DNA from 3 places in the Streptomyces sp. NPDC029152 genome. Region 1 is predicted to be linked to each of the others. Evidence: riboswitches for the same ligand, from Rfam matches in the RefSeq annotation. Region 1 holds a riboswitch; each other region holds the start of a gene.
The links. Region 1 has a riboswitch for cyclic di-AMP ahead of ACZ4V6_RS29770 (M23 family metallopeptidase). Riboswitches for the same ligand answer to the same signal wherever they lie in the genome.
Positions count from the first base shown of each region.

Region 1 (6,142 bases):
GGATGCCGCGCTCCCGGGCGACGGCGGCGATGTGCTCCAGGAGCGCGGAGGCGACGCCCCGGCCCTGGTGGGCGTCCTGGACGAGGAAGGCGACCTCGGCCTCGTCGGCCGGGGCGGAGGCGGGTGTTCCGCCGGCGCCGATCCGGTCGTAGCGTACGGTGGCGATGAACTCGCCGCCGACGGTGGCCGCGAGTCCCACCCGGTCCACGAAGTCGTGGTGCGTGAAGCGGTGGACGTCCTTGGCGGACAGGCGAGGGTACGGCGCGAAGAAGCGGTAGTACTTCGACTCGTCGGAGACCTGCTCGTAGAAGCTGACCAGGCGCTCGGCGTCATCAACGGTGATGGGGCGGACGCGCGCGGTGCCGCCGTCGCGCAGCACCACGTCGGCCTCCCAGTGGGCGGGGTACTCGTGCCGGTCCGGCGAGGTCTGCATGGGCCCCAGAGTACGGCTCGCGCACGACAACGGCGCGGGGCAGTCTGTGGAGGACGGAAGGTCGGGCCGAGGCCGCGGTCCGACGGCCGACCGGGCGGCGCGCAGCCGTCCGGCCATGCTTCATGATGTGGGAAACTGGTCTAGACAACCTGAACACCTGAAGGGCAGCAACACATGGCTGAGCGCCGCGTCAACGTCGGCTGGGCCGAGGGCCTCCACGCCCGCCCCGCCTCCATCTTCGTCCGAGCCGCCACGGCCACAGGCGTCCCGGTGACGATCGCCAAGGCCGACGGCGACCCCGTCAACGCGGCCTCCATGCTGGCCGTCCTGGGCCTGGGCGCCCAGGGCGGTGAGGAGATCGTCCTCGCCTCCGACGCCGAGGGCGCGGACGCGGCCCTGGACCGGCTGGCGAAGCTGGTCGCCGAGGGGCTCGAGGAGCTTCCCGAGACCGTCTGATGTGACGGCATGCCGAAAAGGCCCGCCCGGATCACCGGGCGGGCCTTTTCCCTGCCCCTTTTCCGGGCAGGGAGAAACGGCCCCCTGAATTGCCTCTCTTTTTGTGTACGGCACCCGTGTTAATTCCGCAGGCTCGTCATGTTCACGGGACGTTGCGCGTTCCTCACGCCGCCCGGGCGGTCGCCGGAGGCGAAACGCAGCCGGTGCGCCGCGGCCGACCGCTCGGCGTGCAGCGCCATGAGCGTCCGCGCGCGGTCGCCGTCGCCCCGCGCCACCGCGTCGACGACCGCGCCGTACCCGGCCCAGCGCTCCACCGCACCGGGCGGCGTGTCCACGACGTACATCCACGCGATCTTGCGGCGCAGCTGGGTCAGCATCGCCGTGAGGGAGGGGCTGCCGGCGGCCTGCGCGAGGGTGTCGTGGAACCAGCCGTCCAGCGCGCGCAGGTCCTCGACGTGGCCCTGCCGGGAGCGTTCCCGGCCCAGCCCGACCAGGCCGCGCAGCACCTTGAGGTGGGCCTCGGTGCGGCGCCGGGCCGCGCGGGAGGCGCCGAGGGGCTCCAGGAGCGTGCGGGTCTCCAGCAGGTCGGCGGCCTCCTGTGCGGTGGGCTCCGCGACGCACGCGCCCGCGTGCCGCCGGGTCACCACGAAGCCCTCGGCCTCCAGGGTGCGCAGCGCCTCGCGGACGGGGACGCGGGAGACGCCGTGGCGGCGGGCGAGCAGTTCCTCGGTGAGCCGGCTGCCGCGTCCGTGGACACCGGCGACGATGTCGTCCCGGATCGCCGTGCACACCGAGTGCGCCGGAATACGCATGCCCGACCTCCGCATTGATCCCCGTGAAACGCCGGCGATGGACGCCTTTTCCGTGACTCTAGGCCAATGCGCCGCGCTTTCGGACGGGCCGCGGAAATTCAGGGATGTCTTTCGGACATCCACGGGCCGGAAACGGAGCCGGAAAAATACCGGAGGCAGGGCGGGAAGACCGGAAGGCCCCGGCTCGGGAGCCGGGGCCTTCGGGATGTCGTACCGTCCGTCGTCAGACGTTCACGCCGTGGGAGCGGAGGTAGGCCACGGGGTCCATGTCCGAGCCGTACTCCGGGCTCGTGCGGGCCTCGAAGTGCAGGTGCGGGCCGGTGACGTTGCCGGTGGCGCCGGAGAGGCCGATCTGCTGGCCGGCGTCGACCGACTGGCCGACCGAGACGCCGATGGAGGACAGGTGGCCGTACTGGGTGTACGTGCCGTCGTGCATCCTGATCACGACCTGGTTGCCGTACGCGCCGCCCCAGCCGGCCTCGACGACGGTGCCGACGCCGACCGCGTGCACCGAGGTGCCGGTGGAGGCGTGGAAGTCGATGCCGGTGTGACTGCCGGAGGACCACAGGGAGCTGCCGGCCCGGTAGGCCGTGGACACGTAGGAGCCGGTGATCGGCGCGACGAAGGTGTTGAGGCGCTCGCGCTCCGCCTCGCGCGCGGCGCGCTCCTTGGCCTCGCGTGCCTCCTCGGCCGCCTCGGCGGCCCGCTCGCGCGCGGCCTCCATCGCCGCCTCGCGGGCGGCGGCGTCCAGGGCTGCCTGCTTCTGCGCGGCGGCCTGGGCGTCGATCTCCTCGGCGATGGAGTCGCCGATGGTGACGACCGGGGTCAGCCCGGTCTGCTCGGGCTCGGGCTCCGCGGCGAGGGCCGGGGCCGCGAGGGAGCCGACGACGCCGGTGGTGGCGAGGGCCGCGACGCCCGCCGCGCGAACGGTGGTGCGGTGCATGCGGCCGGGGCGGCGGTGCTTCCCGGTGGCGCGCGTGAACGCCATGTAGAGGCTGGTCCTTTCCTTCCCTCTCGCCTACCGGGTTAGCTGACGGGTTCGGAGCAGGAAGGTCTCCTACGGACCCCCTCGCCGAAGCGCGGGCGTCCGATTCACCCCAGGGACTGCGATGGGTCCCCGGCTCCCCTGGCTCGCGCCGTACGGGGACTCGGCGATGACTGTCCGGTGCCGCGGGTGCGGCGCACTGCCTGACGAACAGCCCGGACGACGCTAAACGCGGTTGTCTTCAATCCTCAAACGCAACAGGGATTTTGTAGCGCACGCCACAGGGCAGACGGGCAGCCTCTCCCCCAATTCGGACAAAAGACGGCCCCGGTGACGCTCGGGTCGCCGGGGCCGTCGCGCGCGCGTGCCGCTACTCGGCGGCCACCACGGTGACTTCGCCGATGCCGAGGGCCTCGACGGGCTCCTTGATCTGCGCCGCATCGCCGACGAGGACCGTCACCAGGCGGTCCACCGGGAAGGCGCTGACGACCGCGGCGGTGGCCTCCACGGTGCCCGTGGCGGCGAGTTGACGGTACAGCGTGGCCTGGTAGTCGTCGGGCAGGTACTGCTCGACCTGGTCGGCCAGCGTGCTCGCGACGGCCGCCGCCGTCTCGTACTTCAGCGGCGCCACGCCCACCAGGTTCTGCACGGCGACGTCGCGTTCGGCGTCGGTGAGCCCGCCCTCGGCGAGGGTGCGCAGCACCGTCCACAGGTCCTGCAGCGCCGGACCGGTGTTGGGCGTGTCGACGGAGCCGCTGATGGCGAGCATCGAGGCGCCCGTGCCGTCGGGCGCGGAACGCAGGACCTGCCCGAAGGCCCGGACGCCGTAGGTGTAGCCCTTCTCCTCGCGCAGGACGCGGTCCAGGCGCGAGGTGAGGGTGCCGCCCAGGCAGTAAGTGCCGAGGACCTGCGCGGGCCACACGCGGTCGTGCCGGTCGGGCCCGGTGCGGCCGATCAGCAGCTGCGTCTGGACGGCGCCGGGGCGGTCCACGATGACGACCCGTCCGGTGTCGTCGGCGGTCACCGGCGGCACGGGACGCGGCTCGGCGGCGGAACCGGTCCACGCGCCGAGGGTGTCGCCGAGCAGCGCGTCGAGGTCGACGTCGGTGAGGTCGCCGACGATCACCGCGGTGGCCGTGGCGGGGCGGACGTGCTTCTCGTAGAAGGCGCGGACGGCCGCCGCGTCGATGTTCGCGACCGTCTCCTCGGTGCCCTGACGCGGGCGCGACATGCGCGAGTCGGCCGGGAACAGCTCCTTGGACAGCTCCTTGGCGGCGCGCCGGGAGGGGTTGGCGAGTTCGTGCGGGATCTCGTCGAGCCGGTTGCGCACCAGCCGCTCGACCTCGCTGTCGGCGAACGCGGGCGCCCTGAGCGCGTCGGCGACCAGGCCCAGGGCCTTGGCGAGGCGCGAGACGGGCACCTCCAGGCTCAGCCGGACGCCGGGGTGGTCCGCGTGCGCGTCGAGGGTGGCGCCGCAGCGCTCCAGCTCGGCGGCGAACTCCTCGGCGGAGTGCTTGTCGGTGCCCTCGGAGAACGCGCGCGCCATGATCGTGGCGACACCGTCCAGGCCGGCGGGCTCCGCGTCCAGCGGGGCGTTCAGCGACACCTCGACGGCGACGACCTGCTGGCCGGGACGGTGGCAGCGCAGCACGGTGAGGCCGTTGTCGAGGCTGCCGCGCTCGGGGGCCGGGAACGCCCACGGCCTGGACTCGCCGGCCTCGGGCCGGGGGTGGAATTCCATGGTGGCGAGCTCGGTCACTTGGCCGCCTCCTCGTTCTCGTCGGTGGCGTCGTTCTCGTCGGCGGGGGCGGTCGGCTCGTAGACGAGCACCGCGCGGTTGTCGGGGCGCAGGCGGGCCTTGGCGACCTCCTGGACCTCCTCGGCCGTCACCTCGAGCACCCGCTGCACGGCGGTGAGGGCGAGCTGCGGGTCGCCGAACAGGACGGCGTAGCGGCACAGTTCGTCGGCGCGGCCGGCGACCGTGCCGAGCCGGTCGAGCCACTCGCGCTCCAGCTGGGCCTGGGCGCGCTCCATCTCCTCGGCCGTGGGGCCCTCCTCGGCGAACCGGGCGAGCTCCTCGTCGATGGCCGTCTCGATGACGGGCACCTCCACGTCACCGGACGTCTTCACGTCCAGCCAGCCCAGGGAGGGCGCCCCGGCGAGCCGCAGCAGACCGAAGCCGGCGGCCACGGCCGTGCGGTCGCGCCGCACGAGCCGGTTGTACAGGCGGGACGACTCGCCGCCGCCCAGGACGGTCAGGGCCAGGTCGGCCGCGTCGCACGCGCGCGTGCCGTCCTCCGGCAGACGGTAGGCCGCCATCAGGGCGCGCGCCGGGACCTCCTCCTCGACGACCTCGCGCAGCTGCTCGCCCATGACGTCGGGCAGCGAGCCGTCGCGGGGGGCGGGCTTGCCGTCGTGCGACGGGATGGAGCCGAAGTACTTCTCGATCCAGGCGAGCGTCTGCTCGGGGTCGATGTCGCCGACGACGGACAGCACCGCGTTGTTCGGCGCGTAGTAGGTGCGGAAGAACGCGCGCGCGTCCTCCAGCGTCGCCGCGTCCAGGTCCGCCATCGAGCCGATCGGCGTGTGGTGGTACGGGTGGCCCTCCGGGTACGCGAGAGCGGTGAGCTTCTCGAACGCCGTGCCGTAGGGCACGTTGTCGTAGCGCTGGCGGCGCTCGTTCTTGACGACGTCCCGCTGGTTCTCCATGGACTCCTCGTCCAGGGCGGCGAGCAGGGAGCCCATGCGGTCGGCCTCCAGCCAGAGGGCGAGCTCCAGCTGGTGGGCCGGCATGGTCTCGAAGTAGTTGGTGCGCTCGAAGCTGGTGGTGCCGTTGAGCGAGCCGCCGGCGCCCTGCACCAGCTCGAAGTGGCCGTTGCCCTTGACCTGGGCGGAGCCCTGGAACATCAGGTGCTCGAAGAGGTGAGCCAGACCGGTACGCCCCTTGACCTCGTGGCGCGAGCCGACGTCGTACCAGAGGCACACCGCCGCGACCGGGGTCAGGTGGTCCTCGGAGAGCACCACGCGCAGGCCGTTGGCCAGGCGGTGCTCGGTCGCTGTCAGGCCGCCGGAGCCTGCCTGGGCTGTGGCCGTGTGACCCATGGGCATGTACGTCCCTTCGATCGCGGAAATCCGGATGGAAACATCGGGCGGAACCGCGGAATTCCGCCGGTCCTGCCACTGTATGCAAGCGCGCGGGCCGCCGGTGGAGTTCCCGGACCTCGTACGCCGAGAGCGAGATCGCGCCGACGGCCGCCGGGGACGGGGGCACGGGGCGAGGGCGTACCCTGCGGGCAGCGCCGGGCCGGGCAGCCCGTGACGGGTCCTGGTCGGTCGCTGTCAGTGCCGCGGTCCACAATGGACCCCGTCAGATCACCGTTCACGCTTCAGCAAGGAGCCGGCAGCGATGGCCCGCCGTAGTACGAAGACCCCGCCGCCCGACGACTCGTACGAGGA
Region 1 is NZ_JBVHWR010000018.1:65,641-71,782, reverse strand. It holds gene ACZ4V6_RS29785 (bifunctional acetate--CoA ligase family protein/GNAT family N-acetyltransferase) at 1-433, opposite strand, end outside; gene ACZ4V6_RS29780 (HPr family phosphocarrier protein) at 608-889, shown strand; gene ACZ4V6_RS29775 (GntR family transcriptional regulator) at 1,009-1,701, opposite strand; gene ACZ4V6_RS29770 (M23 family metallopeptidase) at 1,925-2,689, opposite strand; cyclic di-AMP (ydaO/yuaA leader) riboswitch at 2,702-2,865, opposite strand; gene ACZ4V6_RS29765 (M16 family metallopeptidase) at 3,057-4,445, opposite strand; gene ACZ4V6_RS29760 (M16 family metallopeptidase) at 4,442-5,794, opposite strand; gene ACZ4V6_RS29755 (DNA gyrase/topoisomerase IV subunit A) at 6,093-6,142, shown strand, end outside.

Region 2 (6,142 bases), on a different contig from region 1:
CCGCCCTCGGCACCGCCGACGTGGACCTCGAAGTGGAGGTGGGGCCCGGTGACGTTGCCCGTGGCGCCCACGCGGCCGATGACGTCACCGGTGTTGACCTTCTGGCCGACGCTGACGTTGATCGACGACTGGTGGCAGAACCACAGCTCGGTGCCGTCGTCCAGGGTCAGGATCGTGCGGTAGCCGTAGGAGCCGGCCCAGCCCGCCTCGGTGATCGTGCCGGTGTGGACGGCCTTGATGAGGGTACCCGTGGGCGCGGCGAAGTCGAGGCCGGTGTGGTGGCCGGAGGACCACATGGAACCGGCCTGGCCGAAGGTGGAGGTGATCGTGTACGAGGAGGTCGGCAGCGTGAACTGCTTGGCCAGCTCGGCGAGCCGCTCGGCCTCGGCCTTCTTCGCGGCCTCCTCCTCCGCCTTCTTCCTGGCGGCGGCGGCCTTGGCCTCGGCCTCCTTCTCCGCCTTCGCGGCGGCCTCGGCGGCCTCCTTCTCGGCCTTGGCGGCGGCCTCGGCGGCGGCCTTGGTCTCGACCTGGATCTGCTGCTGCTCGGCCTGCTGCATGATGCGCGCCCGCAGGGCCTCACCGGCGTCGGTGGAGCCCTCGGCGGCGTCGGTGGTGGTCACGCCGATGCCGCTGAGCGGGGTGGCGGAGCCCTGGGGCTCCGGCTCGTCGGCGGAGATGTCGGGGATCAGCGAGCCGACGTTCGGCAGATCGGGCATCGAGATCGGCATCGGCGGCTTGCCGGTCTGTGCGCTGGCCATGCCGCCCGCTCCGACGGCCGCGATGACGCCGACGCCGAGGACGGTGGAGCTGCGGGCGAGTCCGCCGCGCTGCTTGGCGACGCGGTGCCGGCCGCGTACGGGCCGGATGGACTCCGCGGTGGGGTTCCACTCCTCCCAGGGGCCCTCTTCGGCGCGGCGGACGTCGTGGCCGAAGGGTTCGGTGTCGCGCCGGCTCGGCACGAACGGGGCCTCGGGGGCAGGCCGGTTGGACGCCACGTGGGCGTACTCCTTTCCTTCCTTCCGCCTACCGGGTTAGCTGACGGGTTCGGAGCAGGAAGGTCTCCTACGCGCGTATACCCGCCGTGTCTCCACGGCGTCATACGCCCGATTCACCCCAGAGTGGTGGTTCCCCGGTTCCCTCGCGGGATTCGGCGCGTGCGCACGGAGCCGCCTTCTGTGACGGCTGGGACGACCGCGCTGCGTTATCGAACGTTAATAGACGGGGGGCGTTGATTCCAAGCCGTTCCGATTGATCATTAAGGATTCCGGCCCGGACTTATCCCCCACGAGGTGCTGAAACGGGGCGATTTGAACAGCCTTCAGATAACAACTTCACATCACATGTTTCTGACGTTGTGTCAGTTGTTATGCGGAGGGCGGTCGCGTCGTCACCACCCGTGACGCCGGCCGGGACCGCCGCGCCGCTCAGTGCCGGCGCACGGCGAGCAGCGCCATGTCGTCCGCCATGCCGCCCCCGGAGTGCCGGCGCACCTCGTCGGCGAGGGTGTCGAGCAGTTCGGCCGGATGCCGGAAGACGCGGCCGGCCAGCCGCGCCGGGGGATCGTAGAACCGGCCGTGGGCGTCGCGGGCCTCGGACAGTCCGTCGGTGTACAGCAGCAGCGTGGCACCGCCGGGGAAGCCGGTCACCTCCGCACGGTCGGGCCACACCCCCAGCTCGCCCATCCCGAGCGGCAGCGCGAACTCCCCGGCCTGCACCGGCTGCACGGTGCCGTCGGCGTGCAGCAGCAGGGGCGGCGGGTGGCCGCGGTTGACGATGCGCACGGTCCCCTCGCCGTGCGGGAGTTCGGCGAGGACGGCGGTGGTGAACCCCTCGAAGGCGTCCAGCCCGTCGCGCCGGGTGCCCTCGCGCGCCAGCGCCCGCTCCAGCCGCTGCGCGACCGCCTCCAGCGTCGCCTCCTGCTCGGCGGCCTCGCGGAAGGCGCCGATCACCACGGCGACGGCGGCCACCGCCCCCATGCCCTTGCCGCGCACGTCACCGACGATCAGCCGCACGCCGCGGGCACTGTCCTGCACCGCGTAGAGGTCGCCGCCGATGAAGGCGTCGGCCTGCGCCGCCTCGTAGCGGGCGGCGATCTCGAAGCCGCCGATCCGCCCGGCGGGCTCGGGCAGGACGGCGCGCTGGGCGGCCTCGGCGATCTCGCGGGCGGAGGCGAGGCGCGCGTCGGTGCGGCGGACGAAGGCGTTCACGAGGACGGCGAGGGCGGCGACCGTCGCGATGGTGATCAGCTCGGTGAGCGAGTCCACGTAGTGGATGACGCCCTTGCTCAGCTGGAGTCCGATGACGGCCGCGACCACGGCGACGCCGGTGAGCGCGGTGCCGCGCCGCGAGTAGACGGGGGCCGCGACCAGGGGCGCGGCCGTGTAGAGGGGGCCCGCGGTGAAGTACCGGGGGGTGAAGAGGTCGTACAGGACGGCCACGGCGACCAGCAGGACGGGGAGCAGACGCACGAGGGTCCGGCCGTACGGGGCCCGCCACCGCTTCCGCCCGGGGGGCGGCACGGGCACGGGGGCGGCACCGAGGCCCGGGTCGGGCACCGGGTCGCCGGGCATCCGGCCACCGGCCCTGGCACAGGGTTCGTCGTCGTCCACGTCACCTGGCCGCACCACTTCGTCTCCCGCCGCCCCTGCACGTCCACGCCGCTTGCCGTCCCGTCCTCCAGATTTCCCGCAGGACGGACGGGGGGCGAGTCGTGAGGGCCGGCCGGGTGACGGGCGCCCGGATACACCGAAGGCCGGAATCCTCGAGGATTCCGGCCTTCGGTCTTGAGTAGCGGGGACAGGATTTGAACCTGCGACCTCTGGGTTATGAGCCCAGCGAGCTACCGAGCTGCTCCACCCCGCGTCGTTGTGTCTCCAGTGTACGTCATGTCGGGGGCGGAACGCACACGCGTATCTCAGGAGCCCGGCAGGTGGCGGTTCGGGCCCTTCGCCGCCGCCTCGTACTCCGGCAGGACGACGACGACGGCGCCGCCGTCGGCGAGCACCCCGCTGCCGTCGGCGCCCGGCACGAACGTGTCCGGCTCACGCCAGGCGGTGACCACGCGGCGTACCCCGGCGTCGAGGATCAGCCGGGCGCAGGGCGCGGGCCGGGAGGCACGGCGGGCGCACGGTTCCAGGCTGCTGTACACCGTGGCGGTGGTGAGCCGCGGGTCGGCCGGATCGACCTTGGCGAGCGCGGCCTCCTCGGCGTGCACCACCGGGTCCCCGCCCTCCCGCGAGTGCCCGCGCGCGAGCTCCGTGCCGTCGGCGGCGACGACCACCGCCCCCACGCTGAACGCCGTGCCGGACGGCGGACACAGCTCGGCCAGTTCGCAGGCGAGCGCCAGCCAGTGCCGGTCGGCGGCGGACACGTGACCGACGGTGCCCGGGGCGGTCGGCCGGTAGCGCATGAGCACGACGTCCTCGATCCGCCGCGTCTCCACCAGCCTGAGCCGCCCGCGCTGGTAGTCACCGGGACCGAACAGCCGGGGGGCGCCCGGATCGCCGACGAACAGCGGGGCGAGGACGAGCTGCAGCTCGTCGGCGAGCCCCTGCTGCACCAGCCGGCTGTGGACGGTCCCCCCGCCCTCCACCATCAGCCGCCGCACGCCCCGCCGGTCGTGCAGGAACTCCAGCGCCGCCCGCCAGTCGAGCGGGTCCCCGAGCGGCACGACGTCGGCGGCGATCCCGAGCGCGTGGGCCCGCCGGGCGCCCTCGTCGGTGGTCAGGAGGACCTTGTCCCCGCCGGTGTGCCAGAAGGCCGCGGCCGGGTCCAGCTCGCCCGATCCGCTGACCGCGACCTTCAGCGGGTACTCCGGCCTGCCCGCGGCGGACCGGGCGGCCCGTCGCCCGGCCGAGTTCACCAGCAGCCGCGGGTTGTCGGCCCGGATCGTGCCGGCGCCGACCAGGATCGCGTCGACGGACGCCCGCACCTCGTCGACCCGGTCGAAATCGGCCGGGGAGGACAGCAGGAGCCGCTCGGGACCGGTGTCGTCCAGGTAGCCGTCGAGGGACACGGCGGCGGAGAGGATGACGTACGGGAGGGACATGGGCGTACTCCGGTGAGGCGGGCGGACGGGCGCCGGGTGCGACGGGGCAACCCTAGGCGCCCGTGCCGCCGGCGTCCGTTCCCGCCCGCCGGCGACGGGGGGCCGGCACCGGACCGGCCATCCCGCCAAAGGACCGGTCCGCCCGCCGAGTACGGTGTCGCTCGGCTCGCCGCTCGACGTGCTGCGCAGGAGTTCCGCGGGCGAGGGCCCGTCGTCACCGTTCGCGGCAAGGGCTCCTTCGCTTCACCGGGGAGAGCGGGGTCCACGACCGCGGTGATCCAGGTCACTGCGGCGTGCGTCCCCGTGATGTTCGCCGTGTGCGGCGCGCTGTAGGTAGGGGTCACCCGCGTGACGGGTGTGCCCCGCGTGACTTTTTTCCGAGGCCCTCCGCGGGCTTCCTATGGGGTGGATGTGTCATGAGTCGTCGTACGTCGCATGCGTACAGACCGTTGAGCTTGAAGAGACGGGCGTGGCTGACGCTCGGCGCCGTGGTCCTGGGGGGCGGGGGCGTCGTGACGTACGCGGTCGCCAGCCCGTCCGACGACCCCGGTGCGACGGGCCGGGCCAAGCGGCCCGTGAAGGTCTACGACCTCGCGCTGAAGGGGGCCATGAGCGGCAAGCGGGAGCTGCCGCGCACGGGCACCAGGCAGTTCTCGCTGGTCGGCGTCTCCTGGTCGGGGCCCGTCGAGGGGCTCGACGGCACGGCGCAGGTGCGCACCCGCGAGCTGGAGAGCGGTGAGTGGAGCGCCTGGCAGGACCTCGAGGTGAACATCGACCCGCCGGAGGACCCGGAGGCCGGAATGCGCGGCGCGTCCGAGCCGCTGTGGGTCGGCCCCTCCGACGGCGTCCAGGTCCAGGTCCTCCACGAGGACGGCACCACCGGCAAGCTGCCCAAGGGGCTCGAGGTCAACCTGGTCGATCCGGGCGTGGTGACCAAGGCCGAGACCGAGGCGACCGGCCCGGCGGCGTTCGTCGCCGAGGAGACCAGCCCGGCGGCGTTCGTCGCCGAGGAGACCAGCCCGCCGCCCACCGGCTCGCCGTCCGCACCGCCGTCCACCAGCCCGCCGCCCACCGGCTCGCCGTCCGCACCGCCGTCCACGGTGCCCGAGCCGTCGGTGACCTCGCGCGCCAGCTGGGGCGCCGACGAGTCGCTCAGCCCGGACCCGTCCGAGTACAACGCCGACGTGAAGGCCGTCTTCGTCCACCACACCGACGGGGCCAACGACTACTCCTGCGCCGACTCCGCGTCGATCGTGCGGGGCATCTACGCGTACCACACGCAGGTCAACGGCTGGAACGACATCGGCTACAACTTCCTGGTCGACAAGTGCGGCACCGTCTTCGAGGGCCGCAAGGGCGGCACCGGCCTGCCGGTGCTGGGCGCGCACACCTACGGCTGGAACCGCGAGTCCGCCGGCATCGCGGTCCTCGGCGAGTACGCCTCCACCCCCGCCTCCAACGCCGCGCTGGCCTCCGTCGCCCGCGTCGCCGCCTGGAAGCTCGGCCAGTACGGCGCCGATCCGGCCGGGACGGTCCAGCTCAGCGCCGGGGCGAGCCAGAAGAACTACTTCGGCACCGGCTTCGTCACGGGCACCAAGTACACCTTCAACCGGATCTCCGGCCACCGCGACGGCTACAACACCCAGTGCCCCGGCAACTCCCTCTACGCCCAGCTGCCGGCCATCCGCGCCTGGGCGGCCGGCCCGGTGCAGGGGCTGAAGGTGACCTCGGTCGGCGGCGCGGGCCTGTCCGGCACGACGTACTACACCAAGGGCGCCCTCAGCGTGAAGTGGGCGGCCACCACGCCCGCGTCGCTCGTCAGGAACTTCCAGCTGCTGGTCGACGGCAAGGCCGTCGTCACCGCTTCCGGTACGGCCACGTCCGCGAGCACGACCCTGCCCGTGGGCAGCCACACCGTCGCGGTGCGGGCGGTGCACCAGTCCGGCAGGACCGTGACCACCGCCGCGCTGAAGGTCGTCGCGGAGACGACCGCGCCCACCTTCAGCACCACGCCGAAGCTCTCCCTGCGCGCCGGTACGGTCAACACCACCGCCGTCCCGGTCACGCTCGGCTGGAAGGCGGCCGACGACAAGG
Region 2 is NZ_JBVHWR010000003.1:580,644-586,785, reverse strand. It holds gene ACZ4V6_RS09375 (M23 family metallopeptidase) at 1-995, opposite strand, end outside; cyclic di-AMP (ydaO/yuaA leader) riboswitch at 1,006-1,163, opposite strand; gene ACZ4V6_RS09370 (PP2C family protein-serine/threonine phosphatase) at 1,425-2,609, opposite strand; tRNA gene ACZ4V6_RS09365 (tRNA-Met) at 2,789-2,862, opposite strand; gene ACZ4V6_RS09360 (dihydrofolate reductase family protein) at 2,915-4,048, opposite strand; gene ACZ4V6_RS09355 (peptidoglycan recognition protein family protein) at 4,504-6,142, shown strand, end outside.
Region 2: linked by a shared signal. The riboswitch ahead of ACZ4V6_RS09375 (M23 family metallopeptidase) and the one ahead of ACZ4V6_RS29770 (M23 family metallopeptidase) in region 1 are both predicted to bind cyclic di-AMP.

Region 3 (6,142 bases), on a different contig from region 1:
GGGGTGCAGCCGCCGGGCGAGCCCCGCCAGCGTCCGCGTCGGGTCCGCACCCTCCGGCACCCGCCCCAGCAGCGTGCCGACGGGCCGCCCCGCCCTGCGGACCAGGACGAACACCGGGCCGGACGCCACCGGCGGACTACCCGGCCCCGGCCTGAGGCCGGCCTCCTCCTCCCCGTCGCCGAGGTCCAGCTCGGCGACCTGCACCGGCTCGGTGCTCAGGAATCTCTCGATCTCCCGCCGTGTCTCCTGCCGCGCACGCCGTGCTCCGGCCATGCGCCCCACCCCCTCGTGGTTGCCCCTCCGTCACGACCGGCGCAGCCGGGCCGCCCCCTTCAGCGTGCGCGCCGCCAGTGCCGCCAGCCGCGGCCGGTCGCGCACGAAACCGTGCGCGCGGCGGGCCGGTTCGCGGCCGAGCCACTGCAGCGCGGCGCCGGCCCCCGGACGCGTCGCCGTCCCCTCGTACACGGGCAGTTCCCCGGTCTTCAGCGAGTCCTTGTACTCCGCCGCGCCCCGCCCCATGTCGAGCAGGCCGATGCCCTCGGCGGCGGCGGCCTCGGCCATCCGCAGATGCAGCACCAGCCCCGGCGAGTACTTCGCGAAGTCCGGGTCGTACGCCGGGAACCAGCAGGCCAGGACCGACGCCGAGCGCAGCCCGAAGTGGGCGGCGACGGGCCGGCCGTCGGCGTAGAGCACGGACAGCGTGCCCGTGCACTGCGGCGCCCGGGTCTCGGCGAGCCGTCCGACGAGCCGGGTGATCCACTCCTGCGCGAAGCGGTCCCGGCGTCCCGTCCTGCGGTACTGCGCCGACTTCCACTCCATGAGCGTGCGCAGCGCCGCCGGTTCACGCTCGTCGAACACGAAGCGCACGTCCCCGACCTGCCGGCCCAGCCTGCGCTCCTTGGCGAGGGTGGTCTTCAGGAACTTCGGCGACTGCGTGCGCAGCACGCTCTCGTACGCCTCGTACCCCTTCTCCACGTCGATGACGTAGGTGGCGTGCTCCTCGGCGGCGTACGGCACGAACAGGTTCTGCTCGGCCTCCAGGTTGTCGAACGCGAGGCTCGACAGGGAACAGGCCCGCAGCAGTTGGCGGGTGTCCGGGGCGAGGCCCGGCCGCAGCACCGCGCCCTGGCAGTCCGAGACCCCGAGCCCGATCGCCCGGCCCTGGCCCAGCGGACCGCGCTCGTGCGGCAGGAAACCGGCGGCCTCGCCGCCTTCGTACAGCACCGCCACCCGCGCCCCGGGCCGCACCCGGCCCACGACGTCGGTGAACTCCGGCTCCATGAACGGATTGCGCGGCGACCTCGATGCGGCGCGCAGCGCGCGCCAGCCCTCCCGCTCCCCCTCGCCCAGCTCCTCCGGCCTGAGCACGCGTACACGTCCGCCGTTCAACCCGACCCCCCGATCAAGTCCCCCCTGGACAACAGGAAGGTACCCCCGGGGCCGCCCGGAGGGTAGAAGGCAGAGCATGTTGTTGCCAACTGGTGCACAGGCCTTTAACCGCCTTTAGCCGGTGATGCGACAGGTTTCGGACACCTGCGAACGTCCTCGTGCGCATCCGGTCGTGGGTGAGTCGGGCGGGTGCGGTGTCCGTATTCTCTGATCATGGACCGCACCGCATATGCCCTCGTCGCCACCGACCTCGACGGAACGCTGCTGCGCGGCGACGACACCGTCTCCGACCGGTCGCTGGCCGCGCTGGCGCGGGTGGCCCGGGCCGGGGCGCGGCACCTGGTGGTGACGGGGCGGCCGGCACCGAGGGTGCGCTCCCTGCTCGACGGCCTCGGCTGCACGGGGCTCGCGGTGTGCGGGCAGGGCGCGCAGGTGTACGACGCCGGCGCGCACCGGATGCTGTGGTCGGTCACCCTGGACCGGGAACTGGCGGAGGCCGCGCTCGGCAAGATCGAGGCGGAGGTCGGCGAGGTGTACGCCGCGGTCGACCAGGACGGCGTCGACGGGCTGACGCTCATCGAGCCGGGCTACCTGATGCCCCACCCGACCCTGCCCGCGGTGCGGGTGGAGCGGCGCGACGAGCTGTGGAGCGAGCCGATCAGCAAGGTGCTGCTGCGCCACCCCGACCTGTCCGACGACGAGCTGGCCGCCACGGCGCGCGCGGTGGTCGGTTCCCTCGCCACGGTCACGATGTCGGGGCCGGGGACGGTGGAGCTCCAGCCGTGCGGGGTCACCAAGGCGACCGGTCTCGCGCTCGCCGCCGAACGCCTCGGGCTGAGCCGGCGGCGGACGATCGCCTTCGGCGACATGCCCAACGACATCCCCATGTTCCACTGGGCGGCCCGCGGGGTCGCCATGGCGGGCGCCCACCCCGAACTCAAGGCGGTCGCCGACGAGGTCACCACGACGAACGAGGACGACGGCGTGGCCGTCGTCCTCGAGCGGATCTTCGGAACCTCCTGACACGCCGCCGCGTGTCGGTGTGGACCGGTTCATCCGGTCATGTCATGGAGCGCGGGGTGGCTCAGTACGCGCCGAAGACGTTGTCGATGGAGCCGTACCGGGCGGCCGCGTAGTTGCAGGCGGCGGTGATGTTGGCGACCGGGTCGTACGAGTCCCAGGAGGTGCCGGGGACGTGGTACGCCCGGAAGGTCGGGTCGATCACCTGGAGCAGGCCCTTGGACGGGGTGCCGTTGACGGCGTTGACGTCCCAGTTGTTGATGGCGAGCGGGTTGCCGGACGACTCCCGCATGACGTTGCGGTGGATGCCGTCGTACGTCCCGGGGATCCCGTGCCGGGCCATGATGTCCAGCGACTCGCGGATCCAGCCGTCGAGGTTGTCCGGGTACGCCGTCGTCGCGGTGACGGCGGTGGTCGTGGCGGCCGGGGTGGCGGCGGACGCGGTGGCGGCACCGACGAGCGGCAGGGCGAGCACGGCGACGCCGGTGCCGGCGACGGCGAGCGTGCGGGCGAGGCGGCCGGTTCGGGCGTGACGGTTCTGACCGTTGGCAGGCATGTGTGTCCCTCTCCTACGCCTGCGAGGTGAGCTGTCGGGTTCGGGCGGGGAGGTGCCCGGCCGTGCCCTGACGGGTACGGCTTCACCCCGAGCCGCGCCGGTGGTGTCCGGCACGGCGGCTTACCTGGGTCCCCCGCTCCTGCCTGCGAGTGTGTCGAGTGGATGACTGTGTGTCGGGCGGTGGCAGGATTCGGCGTCCGCCTGACAGGCCGGGAACGTATGCGAGAGCACATGTCCGAAACAAGTGCAGGAATCACCCGACGTGCTTGTTGACCTTGTTCTGGGGCATTTGAGGTACTTGATCCTTTGCGAGTGCCAAGCCTCAACTCCCCTACGGGGCAAAGGGGTGGGGGTCCTCGCGGCGGGGAGCGGGCGGACGCGGCGGCGTGAGCCAACTCACTGCTTCCAACAAGCGCGGCAAATCGGGCATTAGGGCCAACTAGTGGCCAACCGGCCGCCGGTCGGAGTCGCTTCGGCGTGGGGCGCGGACCGGACGCCGGCCGGGCGGCCGGCCGGACGCGCGCACCCCGTGCCGCACCTGGCCGTCGGCGGCCCTTCCGGTGTCCCCTCGCGCCGGGCGGGCATCCGTTCGGGACGGGGGCGCGGATGCCGAACGGGTGATGTTCTCGGGGTGCGGTCCGCCGGGAGGGGTGGTGGGATCTTCGGTGGCGGCTTCCGTGCTCCGTGTCCCGTGTCGCACCTTTCTGGCGATGTCGGACGATATCTGCTCATATCGCCTGATCAAAAACATGCCACGCATGATCTGATACCGACCGGCCTGTAACGGTGGGCGCTAGCGGTGATCGAAACGTGACCGGATACGCTGACTTGAGTGGTGGCAGCGACCTATCGACAAGCCAGGTAATCGCCAGTAGACACCAGCAGACAGGAGACCCCTCGTGACCGTCGTCGGGCCGTTCGGGCTGAGCGTGCGGGACCAGGCTCTGGAAGCCGATGTCCAGACCGGATTGGCGGCCGTCGAGGAAGGGTTGCTTGAGGCAACCAAAAGCGAGGTGCCGTTCATCACGGAGGCCGCCCAGCACCTGGTGCGGGCCGGCGGCAAGCGGTTCCGTCCGCTGCTGGTGATGCTCGCCTCCCGGTTCGGCGACCCCTACGCGCCCGGCATCGTGCCCTCGGCCGTGGTCGTGGAGCTGACGCACCTCGCCACGCTCTACCACGACGACGTGATGGACGAGGCGACCGTGCGCCGCGGCGTGCCCAGCGCGAACACCCGCTGGGGCAACTCGGTCGCGGTCCTCACCGGCGACTTCCTGTTCGCCCGCGCCTCCCAGATCCTCGCCGACCTCGGGCCCGAGGCGGTCCGGGTGCAGGCCCTGGCGTTCGAGCGGCTCGTCACCGGCCAGATCCTGGAGACGGCCGGACCCCAGGACGGACGGGACCCGGTCGACCACTACCTGGACGTGCTCGGCGGCAAGACGGGATCGCTGGTGGCGGTCTCCTGCCGGTTCGGCGCGATGATGTCCGGTGCCGACGAGACGGTCGTCGACGTGCTGACCCAGTACGGCGAGCGGCTCGGCGTCGCCTTCCAGCTCGCGGACGACGTCCTGGACATCGCCTCCGACTCCCACGAGTCGGGCAAGACGCCCGGCACGGACCTGCGCGAGGGCATCCCGACCCTCCCGGTGCTGCGGCTGCGCGAACGGGCGGCCCGGCTGGGGCTCGCCGAGGACGTCGCCCTGTGCGAGCTGCTGGACTCCGACCTGAGCGACGACGCGCGGCACGCCGAGGCGCTGCGCCTGCTGCGCGCCCATCCCGCGCTGGAGCAGGCGCGCGCGGACACCGTCCGCTACGCGAAGGAGGCCCGGGCGGCGCTGGCCCCGCTGCGGGAGTGCGACGCGAAGGCCGCGCTGATCGAGCTGTGCGACGCGGTGGTGCACCGGGCCGGCTGACCCCCGGCCGTCCCGCGCCCCCCGGCGCGGCGCCCCTCCCTCTGCCGGCCGGGGGAGGCCCCACCCCTCCGTGTCATCCCGCAGGAGTACGCGGAGTTGAGCCCGCGGTCTGACGCTTCTCCCTGACCGATTTGGTCAGATGGACACCACGGAAAACCACCACTCCTCACCGATTCGGGTGAGAATGGCGGCTCACGGGTGAACACGTGCGAGGCCGTGAGACAGCCGCCGCCGACGACGGAGGTAGGGCACACATGGCACCGATCGATTCCGACGACAACACGACCGCCGGGGAGGGCGAGGGGGCGCGCGCCGCACGGCGCAGGGCCGCGCGGTACGTCGTCCCGGTCGCGGTAATGGGCGTGGCGGCCGCCACGATCGGGCTCGTCCCCGCGCTCGCCGACTCCGGCGACCCGGACCTGCCCGAGGTGACGGCCCAGCAGCTCATCCAGAAGATCGCCGAGTCGGACGTCCAGCAGCTGTCCGGCACCGTCAGGATCAGCACCGACCTGGGCCTGCCGGACCTCGGCGGCCTGGAGAGCGGACTGATGTCCGGCATGTCCGGCGGCCCGGGTGCCGGCGGCGGCGACGACGGCGGCTCCTCCGCCGACCCGTCCGCCAAGCTCACCGGGCTGGTGAGCGGCTCCCACACGCTGCGCGTCGCGGCCGACGGCCCCGACCGGCAGAAGCTGTCGCTGCTGGAGGACGCCGCCGAGTACAGCCTGATCCACGACGGCAAGGACGTCTGGGGCTACGACAGCAGGTCCAACGAGGTCTACCACTCCACCACGTCCCCCGGCGCCGGGCGGCCCGCGGAGAGGACGCCGGCCACCCCGAAGGACTTCACCGAGCAGGCGCTCAAGGCGGTCGACGACACCACGTCCGTGACCGTCGACGGCACCGCGCAGGTGGCCGGCCGGGACGCGTACCGGCTGGTGATCAAGCCCCGGCAGTCCGGTTCCACGGTCGGCGCGATCAGCGTGGCCGTGGACGCGAGGACCGGCATGCCGCTGAAGTTCACGCTGACCCCGTCGAGCGGCGGCGCCGCCGTCGTGGACGCGGGCTTCACCAAGGTCAGCTTCGCGAAGCCGGACGCGTCGACGTTCGACTTCACCCCGCCCGAGGGCGCGAAGGTCACCGAGGGCGACGAGGCGCCCAAGGCCCCGCGGCGGGGACACGAGGCCGGCGGCGCCCCCGCCGGGGGCCTGGACGGCCTCGAGGTCGTCGGCGAGGGCTGGAGCTCGATCGCCGCCTTCGACACCGGCGG
Region 3 is NZ_JBVHWR010000024.1:8,148-14,289, reverse strand. It holds gene ACZ4V6_RS32215 (glycosyltransferase family 2 protein) at 1-273, opposite strand, end outside; gene ACZ4V6_RS32210 (GNAT family N-acetyltransferase) at 304-1,368, opposite strand; gene ACZ4V6_RS32205 (HAD family hydrolase) at 1,603-2,412, shown strand; gene ACZ4V6_RS32200 (transglycosylase SLT domain-containing protein) at 2,474-2,965, opposite strand; cyclic di-AMP (ydaO/yuaA leader) riboswitch at 2,967-3,132, opposite strand; gene ACZ4V6_RS32195 (polyprenyl synthetase family protein) at 3,865-4,875, shown strand; gene ACZ4V6_RS32190 (LolA family protein) at 5,130-6,142, shown strand, end outside.
Region 3: linked by a shared signal. The riboswitch ahead of ACZ4V6_RS32200 (transglycosylase SLT domain-containing protein) and the one ahead of ACZ4V6_RS29770 (M23 family metallopeptidase) in region 1 are both predicted to bind cyclic di-AMP.